3 regions of the Planococcus sp. PAMC 21323 genome follow, and region 1 is predicted to be linked to each of the others. Evidence: predicted binding sites of a transcription regulator. Region 1 holds the regulator's gene; each other region holds the start of a gene.
What was found. The regulator Rex, encoded in region 1, represses fermentation and respiration genes when NADH is low (regulators of the CRP and FNR family bind a similar motif). The targets are predictions, from matches to a motif close to TTGTGAAATATTTCACAA.
Positions count from the first base shown of each region.

Region 2: PLANO_RS12185 (AtpZ/AtpI family protein) is a predicted target of Rex. The motif match lies at 3,721-3,738, and genes of this name have one in related genera.
Region 3: PLANO_RS03855 (cytochrome ubiquinol oxidase subunit I) is a predicted target of Rex. The motif match lies at 2,550-2,567, and genes of this name have one in related genera.

Region 1 is NZ_CP009129.1:429,946-437,198, forward strand. It holds gene tsaB (tRNA (adenosine(37)-N6)-threonylcarbamoyltransferase complex dimerization subunit type 1 TsaB) at 1-536, shown strand, start outside; gene rimI (ribosomal protein S18-alanine N-acetyltransferase) at 533-988, shown strand; gene tsaD (tRNA (adenosine(37)-N6)-threonylcarbamoyltransferase complex transferase subunit TsaD) at 981-2,000, shown strand; gene PLANO_RS02320 (ABC-F family ATP-binding cassette domain-containing protein) at 2,378-4,312, opposite strand; gene PLANO_RS02325 (redox-sensing transcriptional repressor Rex) at 4,445-5,077, shown strand; gene PLANO_RS02330 (twin-arginine translocase TatA/TatE family subunit) at 5,168-5,344, shown strand; gene tatC (twin-arginine translocase subunit TatC) at 5,375-6,145, shown strand; gene PLANO_RS02340 (CPBP family intramembrane glutamic endopeptidase) at 6,162-6,980, opposite strand; gene groES (co-chaperone GroES) at 7,172-7,253, shown strand, end outside.
Region 2 is NZ_CP009129.1:2,466,666-2,473,918, reverse strand. It holds gene PLANO_RS12200 (sensor domain-containing phosphodiesterase) at 1-1,586, shown strand, start outside; gene upp (uracil phosphoribosyltransferase) at 1,762-2,391, shown strand; gene wecB (non-hydrolyzing UDP-N-acetylglucosamine 2-epimerase) at 2,411-3,535, shown strand; gene PLANO_RS12185 (AtpZ/AtpI family protein) at 3,889-4,110, shown strand; gene PLANO_RS12180 (ATP synthase subunit I) at 4,114-4,485, shown strand; gene atpB (F0F1 ATP synthase subunit A) at 4,513-5,223, shown strand; gene atpE (F0F1 ATP synthase subunit C) at 5,282-5,494, shown strand; gene atpF (F0F1 ATP synthase subunit B) at 5,654-6,175, shown strand; gene PLANO_RS12160 (F0F1 ATP synthase subunit delta) at 6,172-6,702, shown strand; gene atpA (F0F1 ATP synthase subunit alpha) at 6,730-7,253, shown strand, end outside.
Region 3 is NZ_CP009129.1:774,170-781,422, reverse strand. It holds gene cydS (cytochrome bd oxidase small subunit CydS family protein) at 1-24, opposite strand, end outside; gene PLANO_RS03860 (cytochrome d ubiquinol oxidase subunit II) at 39-1,067, opposite strand; gene PLANO_RS03855 (cytochrome ubiquinol oxidase subunit I) at 1,064-2,410, opposite strand; gene PLANO_RS03850 (NUDIX hydrolase) at 2,612-3,040, shown strand; gene PLANO_RS03845 (diacylglycerol kinase) at 3,088-4,002, opposite strand; gene PLANO_RS03840 (thioredoxin family protein) at 4,088-4,657, opposite strand; gene gatB (Asp-tRNA(Asn)/Glu-tRNA(Gln) amidotransferase subunit GatB) at 5,067-6,497, opposite strand; gene gatA (Asp-tRNA(Asn)/Glu-tRNA(Gln) amidotransferase subunit GatA) at 6,494-7,253, opposite strand, start outside.

The DNA.
Region 1 (7,253 bases):
CTGCGGACTTGACGCATATAGCAGTAGCGGAAGGACCCGGTTCGTATACAGGAGTACGTATTGGTTTAACGATTGCCAAGACATTAGCATGGTCATTGAAAATTCCACTCCATCTTGTTTCAAGTTTAAAAGTACTTGCAGCAAACGGAAAGGGCTTTGAGGGGCTAGTTTGTCCAATAATGGATGCTCGGCGAGGAACAGCTTTTATCGGCTTGTATGAAGGTCTTAGCTTAAACACTGTTTTTGCTGATCGACATAGTGATGTAAAAGAATTCTTACACAAAATTAAAGAACTCAATCGTCCTGTCATGTTTACCGGAGTTGACGCTGACTTGCACCAAGCACTTATTAAAGAAGTGCTTGGGGAGCAGGCTCATTGGAGTGAAGTTTCAAATAGATTGCCACGCGCATCAAACTTGATCCTGTTGGCTCAAGAGTCTAAGGAAAGCGCTGTTCATCACGCTGTTCCTGAGTATCGCCGGATTACAGAAGCTGAAGCAAACTATAATAAAGCTCAAGAAGGTAAAGCGCTATGAGTGAAACCGTAAGTTATAGAAAAATGACGGTTGAAGACGTTGACGCGGTTTACGAAATTGAAAAACTGTCTTTTACACTGCCTTGGACGAAGGATGCTTTTTTCAATGAAATGAATATTAATGAGCATGCGTATTATGTTATTGCTGAAACGGAGGAAGGTATTGTTGGATATTGTGGAATGTGGCTTGTGATGGATGAAGCACATGTGACCAATATCGCTATTCACCCGGATCAGCGAGGGAAAAAACTAGGTGGCGGATTAATGGAAGCGGCGATTGAGACTGCGAAAGCGCAAGGGGCTGTATTAATGACATTAGAAGCTCGAGTCAGTAATACAGTAGCTCAAAATCTTTATCGAAAGTTAGGATTTAAAAATGGTGGCATTCGTAAGCGGTATTATACGGATAATTACGAAGATGCCATAGTTATGTGGGTGAAATTCGATGAATAAAGACATTTATATATTGGGAATCGAAACAAGCTGTGATGAAACAGCAGCTTCTGTTGTTAAAAATGGAACGGAAATCATCTCGAATGTTGTAGCATCTCAAATTGAAAGCCATAAACGCTTTGGTGGCGTGGTACCAGAAATCGCTTCAAGACACCATGTAGAGCAAATCACTTTAGTCATTGAAGAAGCTTTGCAATTAGCGCAACTAGAACCGCATCAATTGAATGCAGTCGCAGTAACAGAAGGACCTGGATTAGTCGGTGCTTTACTAGTGGGCGTTAACGCCGCTAAAGCTTTTGCTTTTGCTCATCAACTACCTTTAGTAGGCGTTCATCATATTGCAGGTCATATATACGCCAATCGTTTAGAACAGGAAATGGAATTCCCACTGCTTGCTTTAGTGATTTCTGGTGGCCATACAGAGCTTATTTATATGAAAGAACATGGTGATTTCACTGTTATTGGAGAAACGCGTGATGATGCAGCAGGAGAAGCTTATGATAAAGTGGCACGGACATTAGACCTGCCTTATCCTGGTGGCCCTCATATTGATCGCTTGGCACATGTTGGAGAAGAAGCGATCATGTTCCCAAGAGTTTGGCTGGAAGAAGGGTCGTACGATTTTAGTTTTAGTGGATTAAAATCGTCCGTCTTAAATTATATGCATAATGCAGCTCAACGCGGTGAAAAAGTGGTGCCTGAGCACGTAGCAGCAGGTTTTCAAAACAGTGTGGTTGAAGTTGTAACGGGTAAAACGGTTCGTGCAGCTGAAGAATATCAAGTTCGTCAAGTCATTGCCGCAGGTGGAGTTGCTGCGAATAAAGGATTGCGAAGCTCTTTAGAAAAATCATTCAATGAAAAAGGAGTACCATTCTATATTCCTTCGTTACCATTATGTACAGATAATGCAGCCATGATCGCAGCGGCAGGAACTGTCATGTATCAAAAAGGACTGTTCGGCACAATGGCCATGAATGGACGACCAGGTATGCAATTGACATCATGGGTTTAATAAAACAAGTAATTTCATCATTTCAGTAAATCTGAGATGTGTGAAATTGCTTGTTTTTATTTACCATAAAATTCAGTCTTCTGCATTATAAAGAAAATTGTTCTGTCAATAGAGAACATTTGTACTTATGCACAATTTGTGAATAAACTGTTTATAACTAGAGGATAAAAGGGGGGTATCCTACATATTGTGTACTAGAAAGTGGAAAACTATGTGTATAACTTTTAGTTATTCTGTGGATAATGTGGAGAAGTCTGTTGACCGTTGATAAGACACTATCGAGTTTGTGGAGAAATCTGTGGAAATAAATATTTTGCAAATAGCTATTGACCTATATATAGTATCAAAAAAACCGGCTATACCCTAGCCGGTTTCAACTACATATTTTCAATTTCTTCCTGAATTTCAAGCCATTGCGTCATAACTTCTTCATGAGTGGACTTGAGCTCTTCAAGTTCATTTTGAAGTGGTAGTACTCGTTCATGATCTTGGAAGATTTCTGGCTTGCATAGTTGTTTTTCGATGTCAGTAATTTGTAAATCTAGCTTTTCCATCGATTGTTCGATTTCTTCTGATTGTCGAAGCAATTGACGTTCGCGCTTTTTCGCTTCTTTGTCAATCTGAGAAGTAGAGGAAGCAACTGGAGCTTTTACTTCAGTGACCGAACCGGCTTCATCGAGTGCTTTTAGTTCAGCAATCTCTAATTTTTTCTCTACATAATAATCGTAGTCACCCAAGTATTCAGTCGTGCCATCTTGCGTAAGTTCAATTACTTTTGTTGCAATGCGGTTCATAAAGTAACGGTCATGGGAAACAAAAAGTAATGTACCAGGGTAATCTAATAATGCATTTTCCAAAACTTCTTTACTGTCGAGGTCCAAATGGTTGGTTGGCTCATCTAACAACAAGACATTGGCTTTTTGCATCATAAGTTTTGCTAGTGCCACACGTGCTTTTTCGCCACCTGATAATGTAGAAACAGGTTTTAGCACATCGTCACCGGTAAACAAGAATCGACCTAATATGCCACGTATGTCTTTTTCGTTAATGAGCGGGTAGTCGTCCCATAATTCGTTCAGTACCAGCTTATTGCCTTTTAAATTGGCTTGTTCTTGGTCGTAATAGCCAAACTGAATACCTGTACCATAATGAATATCGCCTTCTAATGGCTTTAACTCTTTCATAATGGTTTTTAGCAGTGTAGATTTTCCGACACCGTTTGGTCCGACTAAAGCTAAACTTTCTTGGCGGTATAGTTTTGCTGAAATGTCTTTGGATACGGGTTCTGTGCTATAGCCAATAGCTAACGATTGTATATTCAATACATCGTTACCGCTTTGTTTGCCAATTGTAAAACCAAAGCTCGCTGATTTTTCATTGCCATCGGGGGCTTCCATCCAATCGGTTTTCTGCAAAACTTTCCGGCGGCTTTGCGCCATTTTCGTTGTGGAAGCTCGGGCTAAGTTGCGCTGGACGTAATCTTCGAGCTTAGCCTTTTCCCCTTGTTGTTTTTCAAACTGCTTTTGGTCAAGTTCGTATTGCTTCGATTTTTCGTCCAAGTATCGACTGTAGTTACCGGTATACTTTTTAACGCGATGACGAGATACTTCATATACGAGCGTAACTACTTGATCTAGGAAATAACGGTCATGGGAAACAATAAGTAAAGCGCCAGGGTAATTTTTCAAATAGTTTTCCAACCAACTTAAGGTTTCAATGTCTAAGTGGTTGGTCGGCTCATCGAGGATTAAAAGCTCGGGTTTGCTTAGCAAATGTTTCGCCAACATAAGACGCGTTTTTTGCCCACCTGATAAAGATGTCACTTTTTTATCGTAATCTTCCGGATAAAATTTCATGCCGTGAAGAATGGCGCGTGTATCCGATTCGTATTGATAGCCGCCTGCATCTTTAAAGTCATGCTGCAAAACGTCGTATTGTTTCATCACTTTATCATTTTCTTCCGGGTTGTTATAGACATCAGGATTTGCCATTTGTGCTTCTAAATGGCGAAGTTTCGATTCTTGTTCACGAAAATGATGGAAAATCGTCATCATTTCATCCCAAATAGTCGCGTCTGATTCTAAATTGGTTTGTTGTTCCAAATAGCCGATGGTTAAATCTTTAGGCATGCTAATATCGCCGCTATCGTAAGACATATCTCCAGCAATAATTTTCAATAAAGTCGATTTTCCTGCGCCGTTGCGGCCTACTAATGCCACGCGATCGCGGTGTTGTACTTCTAATTTAACGCCTGAGAGAATCTCTTCTGCGCCAAATGATTTATGGACTTGGTTTACTTGTAAAACAATCATGTAGGTCACCTCTATTCTCTTTAAGTGTAGCTGATAGGGCGTGTGTTCGCAATTGCACAAGTCTTTACATATCAATGCTCCTACTGTAAGATGAAAGCGATTTGACAACACCTCAGGAGGATGCGAAAGCGTATGTTACAAGAGACATCTAAAATTCCGCAAGCCACGACAAAAAGGCTGCCACTATATTATCGCTTTCTTCAAAACTTTGCGAACGCCGGACAAAAAAGAATTTCTTCGCAGGAATTGAGTGAAGCGATGAAAATTGATTCTGCTACCATCCGCCGTGATTTTTCTCAATTGGGTGCACATGGTAAAAAAGGCTATGGCTATGACGTTCAAGAATTACTGCTGTTTTTTCGCAAAACATTAGATCAAGATGAAGCGACCAATGTCGCATTAATTGGTGTTGGTGGGCTTGGCAGTGCATTCTTAAAGTATAATTTTCACCGCAATCACAATACAAAAATCATTGTTGCTTTTGATTCCAATAGTCCAAAAGAGGGCGAAAAGATCAACGACATTGACACGTATCATCCCGATAAAATCGAAGAAAAGATTAAAGAATACGGGATAGAGTTGGTTATTTTAACCGTGCCTTCCCGATCAGCTCAAGAAGTAACAGACCGTTTAGCAAAAACGGATATTAAAGGGATTTTGAATTTCACACCGGTTCGAATTTCGGTGCCTGAACATATCCGTGTCCAGACCATTGATCTGTCAGTAGAGCTGCAAACATTAATCTACCAAATCAAGCAGCAATGACTTAAAACCTTCACATTTCTACAGCCTTTCGAAATAGCCAAACCCGCTCGAATGATGTAAAATAGAGCCATAATACAGGAGGTGCAACGTATGCCAGGTCCAATGAGTATCATTATTATCGGTGTTGTTGCTTTACTTGTTTTCGGTCCGAAAAAATTACCGGAACTCGGAAAAGCATTTGGTTCTTCTTTGCGTGAGTTTAAAAACGCAACAAAAGGACTTGTAGACGATGACGACGATAAAGTAGATTTGAAAAAGAAAGACTAGCAAAAGGATATACGATAGGATGTTTGTCTGATGACAGAAAAAGATATGACATTAATTGAACATATAGGTGAACTTAGAAAACGACTGACCATTCTAGTCGTTTTCTTTGTATTAGCGATTATTATTAGCTTTTTCATTGCACAGCCGCTGATTCAGTATTTGCAATATACCGAAGAAGCAAAAAATCTTACCTTGAATGCGTTCAAAATTACGGATCCACTGAAGATTTTTATGCAGGTAACCATGATTTTAGCGTTAATCATCACTTCACCGCTAATCATGTACCAATTCTGGGCGTTTATAAGCCCTGGACTTCTCGATAAAGAGCGGAGAGCGACATTAAGTTATATTCCGTTTTCAGTACTACTGTTTTTAGGTGGAATTGCTTTCGCCTATTTAATCTTGTTTCCATACGTCATCGGATTTATGTTGAATATATCCGATAACATGAATATACAAGAAACCATCGGCATTAATGAGTATTTTCAATTCTTGTTCCAGATTACGTTGCCGTTCGGTGTGATTTTCCAGCTACCGGTACTGATGTTGTTTTTAACAAGACTCGGGATTATTACACCGATGTTGATGACTAAGTATCGTAAGTTTGCCTATCTTGGATTGGTGATCATTGCGGCGTTTATTACTCCGCCTGACATCGTTTCACATATGATTGTTACGTTACCGCTTATTATATTGTATGAATTTAGTGTTGTGATTGCTAAAATCGGCTACCGTAAATTTTTAAAAGCAGAGCAGCAACAAGCGATCGAAGAACAACAAGAAAGCCTTCCACCGAATTGATCGGGGAAGGCTTTTTTTACTGTAAATTTTCCAGTTGTTTTTGAAATTCCATGATTTTGTCCATGTTCAATTGAATAACCATTACATAGCTGTTTAACAGAATATGCGCAATGATTGGCGTGACGATGCTTTTTGTTTTCTGGTATAGAAAAGCCAAAATCAACCCGGTTGTGAAATACAGCAATAGGTGCGTAAAGTCGAAATGGATTAACGCGAACGTCAATGCACTCACCGCAGTTGCGAAAAAGAAGTTGGTTGTCTGGTTTAGTGACCCAAACAACACGCGGCGGAAAACAAGCTCTTCAAGAACTGGACCAAACAAGACAATTGAAACGATCGCGAGTGGCACCACTTCGGCAATGTTAACTAATGAAGCGGTATTCTCAGAGCCGGGATCAATGCCAAGGAAATTCATTTCAATTAAAGCGGCAATGGATTGGCCGATGAGTAACAGCAAGAAGCCGAGAAAGCCCCAGATAATCGACATGAGAAGAGACGATTTTTTGCCTTTCCAAATATCGAAAAAGCGTTTGTCTCGGGATATGAGGATGAGCGTTAAGATAAAGCCAATTCCCATCGTTAAAAAGATTAGCCAGCCGGATGTTGCAAACCCAGCAGCTTCGCGGTCCATGCCTTGGTCTTGGAAGTAGCCTAAGGTAGGGCTAATAAACAAGATCGGCGATAGCTGTGCCGCGATGAAAATTAATAATACATAAAGCGGTGTTTTTTTACCTTTATACTTTGGGCGATTATTGGTACTTTTTTGTACAGTTGGTTTTTTTCTAGTATCGTTCTCAAAAAATGTGTCTATGAATTTCTTTCGTTTAGAGGGCATAATGCAATTCCTTTCACTTTTAAACTCCTTCTATTGTAGAGCTTTCAGAAGATAACCGCAAAGAAATCAAAATCATAATAGTTCCTACTTGCAAAAGACTGAAGATTTTATTAAACTTGATAATGGGTTAGCACTCAAAGGTTGAGAGTGCTAATCGAGAACATTTAGATAATTTGAGGAGGGTGTTTCATTTGTTAAGACCACTAGGAGATCGTGTAATTATTGAGCTCATCGAAGCGGAAGAAAAAACATCAAGCGGTATCGTTTTACCGG
Region 2 (7,253 bases), 1.2 Mb from region 1:
AAAGCTTTGAAGAAGAGATTATTGGGTTAAAAGTAGAGGAAGATATCGGCACTTGTGGAGCTGCATTTCATAGAGGTCAGCCGGTAGTAGTTAAGGATATGACTACGGATTATTTATGGAGAAACCATCAACAATTAGTAGAGCAACATGGCTTAGTTTCAAGTTGGTCTATTCCAATACTAAGTGTGGAAGATGAAGTGGTTGGCACATTTGGTATTTATTTTCCAGCAACAGCTATTCCATACGATAAAGATTTGAAATTCATGGAAGGTGTGGCTTCGATTGTGTCTTTAGCCATCAAGTACTCACATCAACATGAAGAAATATTAAGATTAGCTTATCGTGATGGGGATACGAACTTACCTAACCGTAATTATTTTAGAGATGAAATTGATAAATTGTTGAAGATTGGCAAAGAAGGTTTTGTCGCTTTTATTTCAACAGATGAATATACAAAAGTAGTCGATCAATACGGGCACCGTGCAGGAGATACACTCATGACCGAAATTGGCAGACGATTAATGTTGCATCAAAATGTCTCAGAAAACTTGATTGCTCGATTTTCAGATTCTACATTATCGATGTACAGCATAACTCCGTTTACTAAAATACCAGACTACTTGGAACAACTGATGCATGGGTTTACTGATCCCATCAAAGTTGGGGACATGGAATTGTTCTTAACCTTGAAAATTGGTGTCGCTATCGTAATGCCACACCAAAAAGATTCAGAAGAGTTAATCCGCTGCTCGGATAGTGCTTTATCACAAGCAAAGCTACGGACCGGCGAGGCAATTTGTTATTTTGAAAGTGAACTGGATGAGTTTTTGATGAGAGACTTGCGAGTTGCCAACGAGTTAACAGTAGCATTAAACCGCAATGAAATCGCTGTTCACTTGCAACCTAAAGTTGATTTAGAAACTGGCGAAATTTTGAGTTTTGAAGCTTTGGCACGTTGGACATCTCCAGATTTAGGTGTGATTCCCCCTGATATTTTTATACCGGCTGCTGAAAAAAATGGCAAAATACGTTTGGTAGAAAAAAGTATTTTAGAGCAAGTGCTAGGGTGGATGAAAAAAAGAGCGGATCAAGGATTAAAGCTAAGACAAGTAGCCATCAATATATCAGCTGAACATTTTTTCCATCATTCATTTGTTAGAAACTTAATGAACATGACTTCTATGTATGGCATAGATCCAAAATGGATTCGATTGGAAATTACAGAACGTATCGGCTTTGTTGATATTGAGACAGCTAATAAAATTTTTAAGAACTTGAAATACTTTGGATTTACAACTGCGATTGATGATTTTGGAACAGGCTATTCATCACTCAGTTATCTTCAGAAGTTACCTATAGAAGAATTGAAGATAGACCGTTCTTTTGTTTCAAATATGGACGAAGCAGGAACGTTGGCGATTGTCCATACAATCATTCAACTTGCGAATAATTTAAATATGCATGCCGTTGCGGAAGGTATAGAAACAGAAAAAGAACGAAGAATTTTATTGAGTCTAGGGTGTAAAGTAGGGCAAGGGTATTTGTTTTACAAACCAATGTCTCTTGACGAAGCTTATCTCCTTTAAAATGAAAAAAATATAATCCTTAATCTTAAAACCAGAGATTTATTCTCTGGTTTTTTTTTGAGAATATTTGTATAGGCGGAAATAACTGAATAATGCCAAAGCAGAATCTGACAACTTGAACGAAAGATTTTCTGTTATACTATTTAAGATAATGTTTGAAAAGGAGAGATAGGCCGTGGGAAAAGTATATGTTTTTGATCATCCATTGATCCAACATAAAGTGACGCACATCCGTGATAAGTCGACAGGGACAAAAGAATTCCGTGAATTGGTGGATGAAATTGCTACATTGATGGCATTTGAAATCACGCGCGATTTGCCCTTAGAAGAAATTGATGTGGAAACACCGGTTCAAATGGCAAAGTCAAATGTTCTTGCAGGAAAGAAATTAGGCGTAGTCCCTATTTTGCGCGCAGGAATTGGTATGGTAGATGGAATCTTAAAATTGATTCCAGCGGCAAAAGTCGGCCATATTGGTTTGTATCGTGATCCGGTTACATTACAACCAGTGGAATATTACTTGAAATTGCCTTCCGATGTTCAAGAACGTGAATTTATCGTTGTTGACCCAATGCTCGCTACTGGCGGATCAGCGATTGAAGCAGTCAATTCGATGAAAAAACGAGGCGCTGTTAAAATTCGCTTTATGTGTATTATTGCAGCTCCTGAAGGTGTAGAAGCTTTACAAGAAGCGCATCCGGATGTAGACATTTTCATCGCGGCATTAGATGAAAAACTTAACGAAAAAGGATATATTGTCCCAGGTCTTGGAGACGCTGGCGACCGCTTATTTGGAACAAAATAAGAGAGCGAGGTAAATCAGCTTGACGAAAAAATGGAAAGTAATGACGATATTTGGTACGCGACCAGAAGCGATTAAAATGGCGCCGCTTGTTTTAGAACTTCAAAAACATCCAGAAACCATTGAACCACTTGTAACGGTAACGGCACAGCACAGAGAAATGTTGGATCAAGTACTAGAAACATTTAAAATCACACCTGACTTTGACTTAAATATCATGAAAGATCGCCAAACATTGACCGACGTAACAATGCGAGCAATGCAAGGACTCGATGCGGTAATGAAAGAAGCAAAGCCAGATATTGTTTTGGTGCATGGTGATACGACGACAACATTCGCTGCGAGCCTAGCTGCTTTTTACAACCAGGTAGCGGTGGGACATGTGGAAGCTGGCTTGCGTACGCATAACAAATACTCGCCATATCCTGAAGAAATGAACCGTCAATTGACGGGAGTCATGGCAGATATTCATTTTTCACCAACTGAAAAGTCAGCTCAAAACTTGCTTGATGAAAATAAAAAAGAAGAAACGATTTATATTACTGGTAATACGGCGATCGACGCTTTACAAACAACCGTCCGCGAAACATACACGCACCCAATTTTAGAGAAGATGGGTAGCGACCGGATGATTTTACTGACAGCACATCGTCGTGAAAATCTCGGTCAACCAATGCGCAATATGTTCCGTGCCATCAAGCGTTTGATTGAAGAGCATGACGATATTCAAGTGGTTTATCCAGTGCATATGAATCCAGCTGTCCGTGAAGTTGCGGATGAAGTACTAGGGCGTGATCCTCGTATACACTTGATCGAACCGCTAGAAGTTTTGGATTTCCACAATTTTGCGGCACGCTCATTCTTTATTCTGACTGATTCTGGTGGGATTCAAGAAGAAGCACCGTCACTTGGAAAACCGGTTTTAGTTTTACGTGATACGACTGAACGTCCTGAAGGCATTACGGCAGGAACGTTGAAACTTGCCGGCACAGATGAAGAAACAATCTACGGAATGGCGAAAGAATTGCTGACAGACGAAGCTGCTTACAAAGCGATGTCTCAAGCATCAAATCCATACGGAGATGGCAAAGCATCTGCACGAATTGTTGAAGCACTTCATGTGTATTTTTCAAAACTGAAGAGCTAAAACGGCCAATTCCACTTTTTTTTGTTGTCTAGTTGCATCGGCCAGCTCTTCGGGGTCTTAAGTCAGCCTGGCTTTGTGGCAAAAAGCGCCACTTTGCCATTCTGTCTTAAGCCCGTCAGAGCTAAAACGGCCAATTCCACTTTTTTTTGTTGAAATTTGTCCACAATATGTCAGAGAAAAATCGCTTGTGAAGTTTTTCACTTCTACTAATTGACATGATTTTACCCCTAATGTATGCTTACAAAGGGTATGCATGAGATGGTTTTCTTACATAGATTATGTAGGTGGAAGCCTGATGCGACTGCTCTTTTTGAGGGTATAATGTCAAATCAACGAGGTTCAAGGGGGTTGTCATGCGCCCAACAAAAAAGCCCTTACAAGCGATGGCAATTTATAGTGCCATTCTGTCACAACTTGTCGGGTCTGTACTCATCGGGGTGTTCACGGGTATGTGGCTCGATGAAAAGATTGGAACCGCACCATTTTTCATGATCATCTGCCTATTCATAGGCATCACTGCCGGTGTTTGGGCAATGCTTCAGACCGTCCGCAAATTCGAATCAGGAGACAAGTAGAAAATGGATGGACTTAGGGAGATATACACAAGACTAAAAAAGATGATTATTTTCATCTTAGCGCTCTACGTTATTGGTTGGGGGTTTACCTCTTATCAAGAAGTGTTCGCGGGTCTCATAATCGGAACTTTGTTCGGCATTTATAACATGTGGATTCTTGTTCGTCGGATGGAGAAATTTGACCGTGCGGTGGCTGAAGGCTCGAAAGTTCGTTCGCTTGGAACGGCATTACGGTTTGCATCAGGTATTGCTGCTGTAGCGATTGCTATTTTATTCGCAGAGCACATTCACTTGGTCAGTGCAGTAATAGGGTTGATGGTCCCTTATGCTCTGTTGTTAACAGAGCGGATTGTTTATCACGTGAAACACCATTAACAATGTGGAAAGAGAGGTGAAACTATCGTGGAACATGGCGCTCCTATGCTCAAGGTGTTCGGGATCTGGTTCAACCTATCAAACGTTATGATGCTACTTGTAGCCGCTCTTATCGTCTTCCTTATTGCTTTTTTCGCTACACGGAATTTGCAGCTTAAACCAACGGGCATGCAAAACTTCATGGAATGGATCATGGATTTCGTGAAAGGGATTATTAAGAGCAATATGGATTGGAAAGATGGTGGCCGATTCCATGTTCTTGGAATCACCTTAATTATGTTCATTTTTGTTGCGAACATGTTAGGTCTTCCATTTGCAATAGTTGTTAACGGAGATCTTTGGTGGAAATCACCAACAGCTGATCCAACAGTAGCAATGACTTTAGCCGCTACGGTACTCATCTTGAGTCATTATTATGGCATCAAGTTGAAAGGGTTAAAAGGATATGCCGGAGGCTATATAAAGCCAATGCCATTCTTATTCCCACTAAAGATTATTGAGGAATTCGCAAATACGTTGACACTCGGTCTACGTCTTTACGGAAACATCTATGCGGGAGAAATCTTGTTAACTTTGTTAGCGGGTCTCGCATCATTAAGTGTTTTTGGATTCGCAGCAGCTATCCTGCCAATGATGTTATGGCAAGGCTTCTCGATATTTATCGGGGCAATTCAAGCGTTCATTTTCGTTATGTTGACAATGGTTTATTTATCGCATAAAGTTGCCGACGACCATTGAGTATAAAACCGCTCATAGAGCAAAAAAAAAACAATTATCCTGAGGAGGACATTTTAAAATGGGTTTATTAGCAGCAGCAATTGCAGTAGGTTTAGCAGCACTAGGTGCAGGTATTGGTAACGGTCTTATCGTTTCAAAAACAGTTGAAGGTATCGCTCGTCAGCCAGAAGCTCGTGGCGTTCTACAAACAACAATGTTTATCGGTGTTGCATTGGTTGAGGCATTGCCAATCATCGCTGTAGTTATCGCGTTCATCGTAATGAACCGATAGGATTCCTATACAAAAGTTAAATGGTGGGGATGCTATTATATGGTTTTCGCCATTTAAACTTGTATGCAACATTTGCTTTCGAAAGTTCATCTTATAATAACTAAAGATCTTACTATAGAAGAAATTGCATTTTAGGCTCTTGAAGGGAGTGAAACAATCGTGTTTTTTGATCACCTCGTACTCGGTGCAACCGGGGAGTTTTTGAATATTGGAGACATTCTCGTCACACTTGTCATCTTCATTGGGTTAATGTTGCTTTTAAAGAAATTCGCATGGGGTCCTTTGATGGGCATAATGCAGCAACGTGAAGATTTGATCAAGAGTGAAATTGAAACAGCTGAAAACAGCCGTCTAGAATCTCATAAATTGCTTGAAGAGCAGCGTAGCCTTCTTAAAGATGCGCGTACGCAAGCACAAGAAATCGTTGAGAACGCTAAAAAGCAAGGCGAAGTTTCGCGTGAGGAAATTATTACAACTGCGCGTGCTGAGTCTGGTCGTATGAAAGAAGCAGCAGTGCAAGAAATTGCTAACGAAAGAGATAAAGCTATTTCAGCTGTTCGTGAAGAAGTTGTGGCATTGTCACTACTTGCTGCTACGAAAGTGCTTGAAAAAGAAATCTCTGAGGAAGACAACCGTCAGTTGATTAACGAAACGATTGCGAAGGCAGGCGAAGTTCAGTGAGTCAAGTTGCAGAACGATACGCTTTAGCATTGTTCCAAGTCGCTCAAAAGCATGAATCATCTTTGGAGATTGAACAAGATTTACGTGAAGTAAAAAAGGTCTTTAACATGACTCCAGAACTTTACAATTTGATTGTCTCTCCAAAACTTTCGGCTGATAAAAGAACAAACTTGATCAAAGAAGTGTTTAATGGGGCAAATTCATTTGTTGTAAACACACTTCAATTGATGGCAGAACGCAAACGCTTAAATGAAGTCGGCTCAATGGTAGACGAGTTTATTAATTTATCTAATAATGCACAAGGAATTGAAGATGCGGAAGTTTATTCGACACGTCCTTTGACTGAAGAAGAACGCTCATCAATTTCTTCTGTTTTCGCTAATAAAATTGGTAAACAATCTTTACGAATTGAAAACATTATCGATCCATCATTACTTGGCGGATTGCGTATTCAAATCGGAAACCGTATTTACGACAGCAGTGTGAGCACAAAATTAGCGAACCTGGAACGTCAATTAATCGGTTAATTATGAAATTATGAGAGGGTGACATACATGAGCATCAAAGCTGAAGAAATCAGCAGTCTGATTAAACAACAGATTGAAAATTATCAATCAGAGATGAAAGTTGACGACGTTGGTACAGTAATCACTATTGGTGATGGTATCGCACGCGCTCATGGCCTCGACAACATCATGGCTGGAGAACTTGTAGAGTTCTCTACTGGTGCTATTGGTATGGCGCAAAACTTGGAAGCCAACAACGTTGGTATTATTATCCTTGGCCCGTACAAAGACATCAAAGAAGGCGATGAAGTACGTCGAACTGGCCGTATTATGGAAGTACCAGTAGGAAACGAACTTATTGGACGTGTAGTAAATCCACTTGGACAACCTGTTGACGGTCTTGGACCAATCAACACGACTAAAACTCGTCCAATCGAAAGCCCTGCACAAGGCGTTATGGCCCGTAAATCGGTTCATGAACCACTTCAAACAGGTATTAAAGCGATTGATGCACTTGTGCCAATCGGTCGCGGACAGCGCGAATTGATCATCGGTGACCGTCAGACAGGTAA
Region 3 (7,253 bases), 340 kb from region 1:
ATAAAATATCATGAAATCCTGCATGAATAGCGCCTCCTTTATGCGTGGTAATCCGATTTACCTTCGACATAATCTTTATCGAACAAGAACAGACGGAACAATAAATAAAGTGATGGCAATAACAGGAATAGACCTGCGATAAAGGCAATAATCAATGCGATTGCCATGGCTTCATTTGTAAAACTATCATAAATTGTCAAATACGGATACAACAAGTACGGGTAATGAGAAGCTCCATACGCGAAGAAAGCGGTGAAAAACTGCCCTACCAATAAAATGAAAGCCCAACCGTAATGACGCTTTTTCCAAATAAGATAAACCGTTCCGGCAAACAATAAGAACGATACTGCAAATACCCACCACAAATCAAGAATACGAGCATAATGTTCTGGGTTATGACCACGTAATTCGTAAATAATACCGGTCGCAGTAATCATTGCCGGTGCTGCCCAGACGAGCGCATATTTGCGCATCAAATCGGTAGCTTTAACATCGCCAGCTTTTGAAGAATACCATGTTAAGAATACTGCTGAAATATAAAGCACTGCCGTTAAACTCAAGACAACGATACTCCACATTAATGGACTCGTAAACAATGCCCAATAATCCAAGTATGGTTGTTCATTATTGAGTTTGATAAAGCCCCCTTCAGACATCGCCAACACTGGTGACAACGCAGCTGGAAGTAACAATCCCGACAAGCCGTACATATAAATATAGCCTCTGTGATTGATTTTAGCTCCATATGTCGCAAACGCGTAATAAGAACCTCGAATCGCCAACAGGATTAACGCAATACTCGCCGGAACCAATAAGGTTGTCCCGTAGTAAAAAGCAGTCTGCGGGAAAAATCCGATCACCCCAACAAAGAAGAACACAAAAAATACGTTAGTAACTTCCCAAACTGGTGACAAGTATCGCTGAATTACACCTGTTAGAATATGTTGCTTTCCAACAAAAGAGCTGTAGGCATTAAAAAAACCAGCGCCAAAATCAATTGACGCCACTATGACATATAGAAACAGAAACAACCATAAAACAGAAATCCCAATAATTTCTAAAGTCATTCCTTTTCACCGCCTTTGCCATTTTCTCGTTCTGCTAATTCTTGTTCAACTGGGTTGCGTTTGTACATTCTCGTCAAGACAACAGCCGTACCAATACCTAGAATAATATACAGTCCCGCAAATAAGATGATCATTAAATCAACTTGACCACTTGATGTCGCTGCTTGATCAACTGTCATGTATCCTCTAAGTACCCAAGGCTGACGACCTACTTCTGTAAACCACCATCCCGCTTCTATTGCGATAAGTGCTAAAGGCCCTCCTGCAATGAGTAGCCACTGGAACCATTTTGTGCGGATAAATGTCCAATTGCGCCACACAGCCACAACGTACACAAAGGAGAAGAACGCTAGCCACATGCCAATCATTACCATCGTATCGAAAAGATAATGAATCCATAGTGGTGGTCTTTCATCTTCTGGAAATTCGTTAAGCCCAGTTACTTCTGAAAAAGGGTCATTATGAGCCAGAATACTTAACGCATAAGGAATTTTAATCGCATACTTTGGCTCTTCCCCATCTAGAATTCCGAAAAGAATCAAACCGGCCTCTTCTTCTGTTTCAAAATGCCATTCTGCAGCCGCCAATTTTTCCGGCTGATATTCTGCTAAATATTTACCAGAAAAGTCACCAATTAATGCTGTAGCAATAGCGAATACAAGTCCTAGTTTCATCGTTAAGAACAATGCTTTTTTATGATAAATATGGTTTGAGCCACGCAACATACGAACCGCAGCGATCGAGGCCAACACAAATGCACTAGTCATAAATGCCGTAGCCATAACGTGGGCCACTTTTGTTGGTACAGCTGGACTAAACATAGCCAGCAAAGGACTGATATTAACCATTTCACCGTCTAATATTTCAAATCCTTGTGGTTGGTTCATAAACGCATTGACGATTGTGATAAATACTGATGATGCTGCTGCACCAAGTGCAACTGGTATAAGGAATAAGAAATGCTTTCGTTGATCTTCAAAACGATCCCACGTATACAAATAAATACCGAGAAAAATAGCTTCAAAGAAAAATGCAAAAACTTCCATAAACAACGGCAATGCGATGACGTTCCCTGCCAATTGCATAAAGTTCGGCCATAGGAGTGATAATTGCAATCCAATTGCAGTTCCTGTCACAACTCCCACTGCAACCGTAATGACAAATCCTCTCGCCCAACGCCGGGCCATTAAGATATAATGTTCGTCTTGTTTCTTAATTCCTACCCATTGAGCAATCATTATCATTAGCGGGACCCCTACGCCTATCGTTGCGTAAAGAATATGGAACGATAAAGTTAATAGCGTTAGAATACGACTCAGAAAAGCTGGATCTTGAAATTCCACTCTACTCGTCTCCTTTTATAAGTAATAGATTCATTGTTTCCATAGTCCTATTGTACATCAAACCGACTTTTCAAAACGCTTCTCAAGCCTTACTTTACTCGCAATCTATGAATAAGCTGTGACAAACATAAACAAAAAGAATTGAAATTTTTCTCAATATTTAGTATTCTAGATATAACAAATAAAAAAGGGTGATGCCTCATGAGAACGAAACGGAAAGTATTTGCTTACATCACAAGAGGCGATGAAGAAAATCGCGAGTTGCTTGTATTTGAATACAAAGGAGAACCAGAAGTTGGCCTACAAGTACCAGGTGGGTCGATTGAAGATGGCGAACTGCTAATCGATGCATTATATAGAGAAGTAAAAGAAGAAACAGGTTTACCACGTGACGTACTTGACTTCGTAGGGAAAATTCATAAGTACACGTATTATCCTGACTACAAGGACAAAGCGTACGAACGAAATATCTTTCAATTTGAATATACGGGTGAACCCGTCGAACAATTTGAACACGTGATTAAAAGTCATGGTCGGGATAACGGCATGACTTTACTGTTCCGCTGGGAATCACTCAATAACTTGCCACAACTTGCTGCAGAACAAGATAAAGCAATCGAGTTGCTTTAAACAAATAAAAAAGTTGGAAACCGGAGTTTTCTCTGGTTTCCAACTTTTTATTTTCGGTCTTTTTCGTTTAATGAATCTATTGGGACGTACATTTCAATATGATTAGCCAAGTTTTTAAATGTAGCCGGTAACACGCCACCGTATTCTCCGTCTAAATTCAACAACACTCGTTCATTTGTCGTTACTTTAATCTCACTTGCCTTGGCATAAATCACATGAGGATCTGATAAATGTTCACCACGTAATGCTAATGAAGCGACGCGAATAAATTCGGCCATATTAAGCTCTTTTAAAATTAACAATGTAAACTTCCCATCATTAATACTAGCATCAGGCGCTAGCTTTTCAAATCCGCCGACAGAATTGGTTAAACCAATTAAAAACATCATCGCACTATCCTCAAACACTTGTCCGTCGTATTCAATACGCACACGCGAAGATCGAATTGAAGGCAACATCTCAATCCCTTTTAAATAATAGGCCATTTGTCCAAGAACTGTTTTTAATTTACTGGGTACTTCATAAGTCAACTCTGTAAGTCTACCGCCCCCAGCAATGTTGATAAAATATCGGTCATCATTCATTAAACCTATATCTACAGGGATCGAATCGCCTTTAAGAATGATATCCACAGCTTTTGTAATGTCACGCGGAATGTGAACAGCACGGGCAAAATCATTCGTTGTTCCCATTGGAATCAAGCCGACTTTTGGACGATTTTCAAAAGGAGCGATCCCTGAAACAACTTCATTTAATGTCCCGTCTCCACCAACAGCTATTACTAAATCAAACTCGCGCTCTACTGCATGAGCAGCAGCTTGAATAGCATCACCTTCAGATGTTGTGGCGTGGCAAGAAGTCTCATATCCTGCTTTCTCCATTTTCTCTAAGACTTCTGGCAAATGCTTGCGAAATAACTCGCGACCAGAAGTTGGATTATAAATTATACGTGCACGTTTCATAGGATTCAGCCTTTCTGGACTTTCTGTAAAAATGACTTTAACACATTTCTTGCTTCAAATACTCATAGATTTCTCGATAACGCGTTCATTTGCTTGATGCTAATGCTGTGTGGAAGACTTGACGTAATTCTTCATAAACCACATGCCAAAAATCATCATTATAAACAAAACCATCCAAAATTTCACCAGTAACCGTTTTCTCATGCAAGTTGAATTGCGGATTTTCTTTTTCAGGAAGAACTGATTTCTTCTGATCAACAAATTCCTGAACTTTTAGAGCTCTAGGTCCCCACTCTCCAATAACATGTCCACTTTCAGAAAGCACAATGTATTTCGGAATTGAGCGTTCATCATTCGTTAAATAACGATCCATCAATTCCAAATTATCATCACGATATATGCAATGAACAGCTATATCAGCTGCATCTGCAATTTTCCGCAAAATTGCATTGTTCATCATTGCATCACCGCTCCAGTCTTCAGTGATTACTAATACGTGTGGCTTTTTATCTTTTAGTAAAGCTAGGAATTCCGGATCTTTCGGTAGCTCAAACTTTTCATAGATGCTATAAGACTTATGTTGATTCGACTCCATTTGAGCCATATAGCTATCCAAACTAATGCCTTTTTCAAAGTATTGCTGCTCCGTCATCATACCATCACGCCTCCCTTTTCCTACTTTGCCACGAAGTTTAAGTTCTTTCTGAAAAGCAGAAGTTGCTCTATTTAAAATTAGCTATAGAGGTACAGTCACTGAATAACAAAGCACATGCTTTTGACCTAAATTCTTCTTTAATACCAGTTTACTGTTATGTAGCAAAGTCTTCAAGGCTGAGATGCAGATATTGCCATTACAGCAATATCACCATTGATAGAAGATAACCCTATCGTTCACTTAAATGACGTTCTCTCCTCAAATTTAGTTCCATTAATTCACTGTTTAAACCTTAACTCCTAAAACTATAAGATATAGACTCCAATCACTCTCCAACACCGCTTTGGGCATAGCTCATAAAAAAAGATGGCCCATATTGGACCACCCTTGTATACCATTCAATTAGAATTTATCGTTTTGCAATTTCTTCAAGAAGAATTTTATTAAGCAATGGCGGATTTGCTTGCCCTTTTGTTTGCTTCATGATTTGCCCAACAAGGAAACCAATTGCACGATCTTTACCGTTTTTATAGTCTTCAATCGATTGTGGATTATTATCAAGAGCTGCTGTGACAAATTCACGCAATGTGTTTTCATCTGAGATTTGAACAAGTCCTTTAGCTTTGACAATATCGTTCGCGTCGCCGCCTTTTTCAATCAATTCTTTAAAGACTTTTTTTGCGATTTTAGACGAAATTGTACCGTCTGAAATCAGTTTGATCATGCCTGCCAAACCTTCAGGAGTTAACGCCGTATCTGAAAGCTCTTTTTGCTCTGCATTTAAATAAGCCGAAACCTCGCCCATCAACCAGTTAGATGCAAGTTTTGCATCAGCACCAGCAGTAACTGTTGCTTCGAAGAAATCAGAAATTGGTTTTGCCAATGTTAACACCATTGCATCATACGAAGACAAGCCAAGCTCTGATACATAACGCGCTTTTCGTGCATCCGGTAACTCTGGAATTTCAGAGCGAACACGTTCAAGCCATGCATCATCAATGACGATGTCTACTAAGTCTGGCTCTGGGAAGTAACGATAATCGTCAGATCCTTCTTTGACACGCATCAACAATGTTTTACCTGTTGACTCGTCGTAACGACGTGTTTCTTGTTCGATAATTCCACCAGACAATAACACTTGTTCTTGACGAACTTGTTCGTGTTCAATCCCTTTACGAACAAAGTTGAACGAGTTTAAGTTTTTCAATTCTGTCTTTGTACCGAATTGTTCTTGGCCAAACGGACGAAGCGAAATGTTGGCGTCGCAACGTAACGACCCCTCTTCCATACGAACATCAGAAACGCCGGTATATTGGATAATCGCTTTGATTTTTTCCAAATACGCGTACGCTTCATCTGCAGTACGGATATCTGGTTCCGAAACGATTTCGATCAATGGTGTTCCTTGGCGGTTATAATCGACTAGTGAATAGCCTTTGTCTGTATGGGTCAATTTCCCAGCGTCTTCTTCCATGTGAAGACGTGTGATGCCGATGCGTTTTTTCTCGCCTTTTACTTCGATTTCAATCCAACCATGCTCACCAATCGGCTGATCAAATTGTGAAATTTGATAAGCTTTCGGGTTATCTGGATAAAAATAGTTTTTACGATCAAATTTCGTGTGACGCGTAATTTCACAGTTTAATGCAAGCGCCGCTCTCATTGCCCAGTCTACTGCTGTTTTGTTGACGACTGGCAGTACGCCCGGGTAACCAAGATCGATTACGTTTGTGTTAGTGTTTGGTTCAGCACCAAAGTGAGCCGGTGCTGGAGAAAACATTTTCGATTCTGTTTTTAATTCGACGTGGACTTCAAGTCCAATAATTGTTTCAAAGTTCATTGTGCTGCTCCCTCCCATGTTTGAGGAGTTTTTTTATGGAAATCTGTTGCTCTTTCATAAACGTCTGCAACACGATAAACCGTTTCTTCATCAAAATGTTTTCCGATAATTTGCAAGCCTAGTGGCAAACCGTTTTCAAATCCACAAGGAATCGAAATAGCTGGTACGCCTGCCAAGTTAACTGGAATTGTTAAAATATCATTCGCATACATCGTTAATGGGTCATCAATGATTTCACCAATTTTAAATGCAGGTGTTGGCGTTGTTGGACCAATGATGACATCGTATTTTTCAAATGCGTCATCAAAATCCTTTTTAATCAACGTACGAACTTTTTGTGCTTTTTTGTAGTAAGCATCGTAATAACCTGAGCTTAGTGCATACGTTCCTAGCATGATGCGGCGTTTGACTTCATCGCCAAATCCTTCAGAGCGCGTGTTCATGTAAAATTCCAAAAGGTTTCCTGCTTTTTCAGTACGGTAGCCATAGCGAATACCGTCAAAACGGGACAAGTTTGAAGATGCTTCAGAAGAAGCGAGAATATAATAAGTTGCTAATGCGTATTTTGAATGAGGAAGTGAAATTTCTTCACAAATTGCGCCTCGCTCTTCTAATACTTTTAAAGCATCTTGAACAGCTTGTTTTGCTGCTTCGCCAACACCTTCAGCAAAATACTCTTTTGGAACACCGATGCGTAATCCTGTAATGTCGCCTGTCAATGCCGCTGTAAAATCCGGAACTTCAACGTTAGCAGAA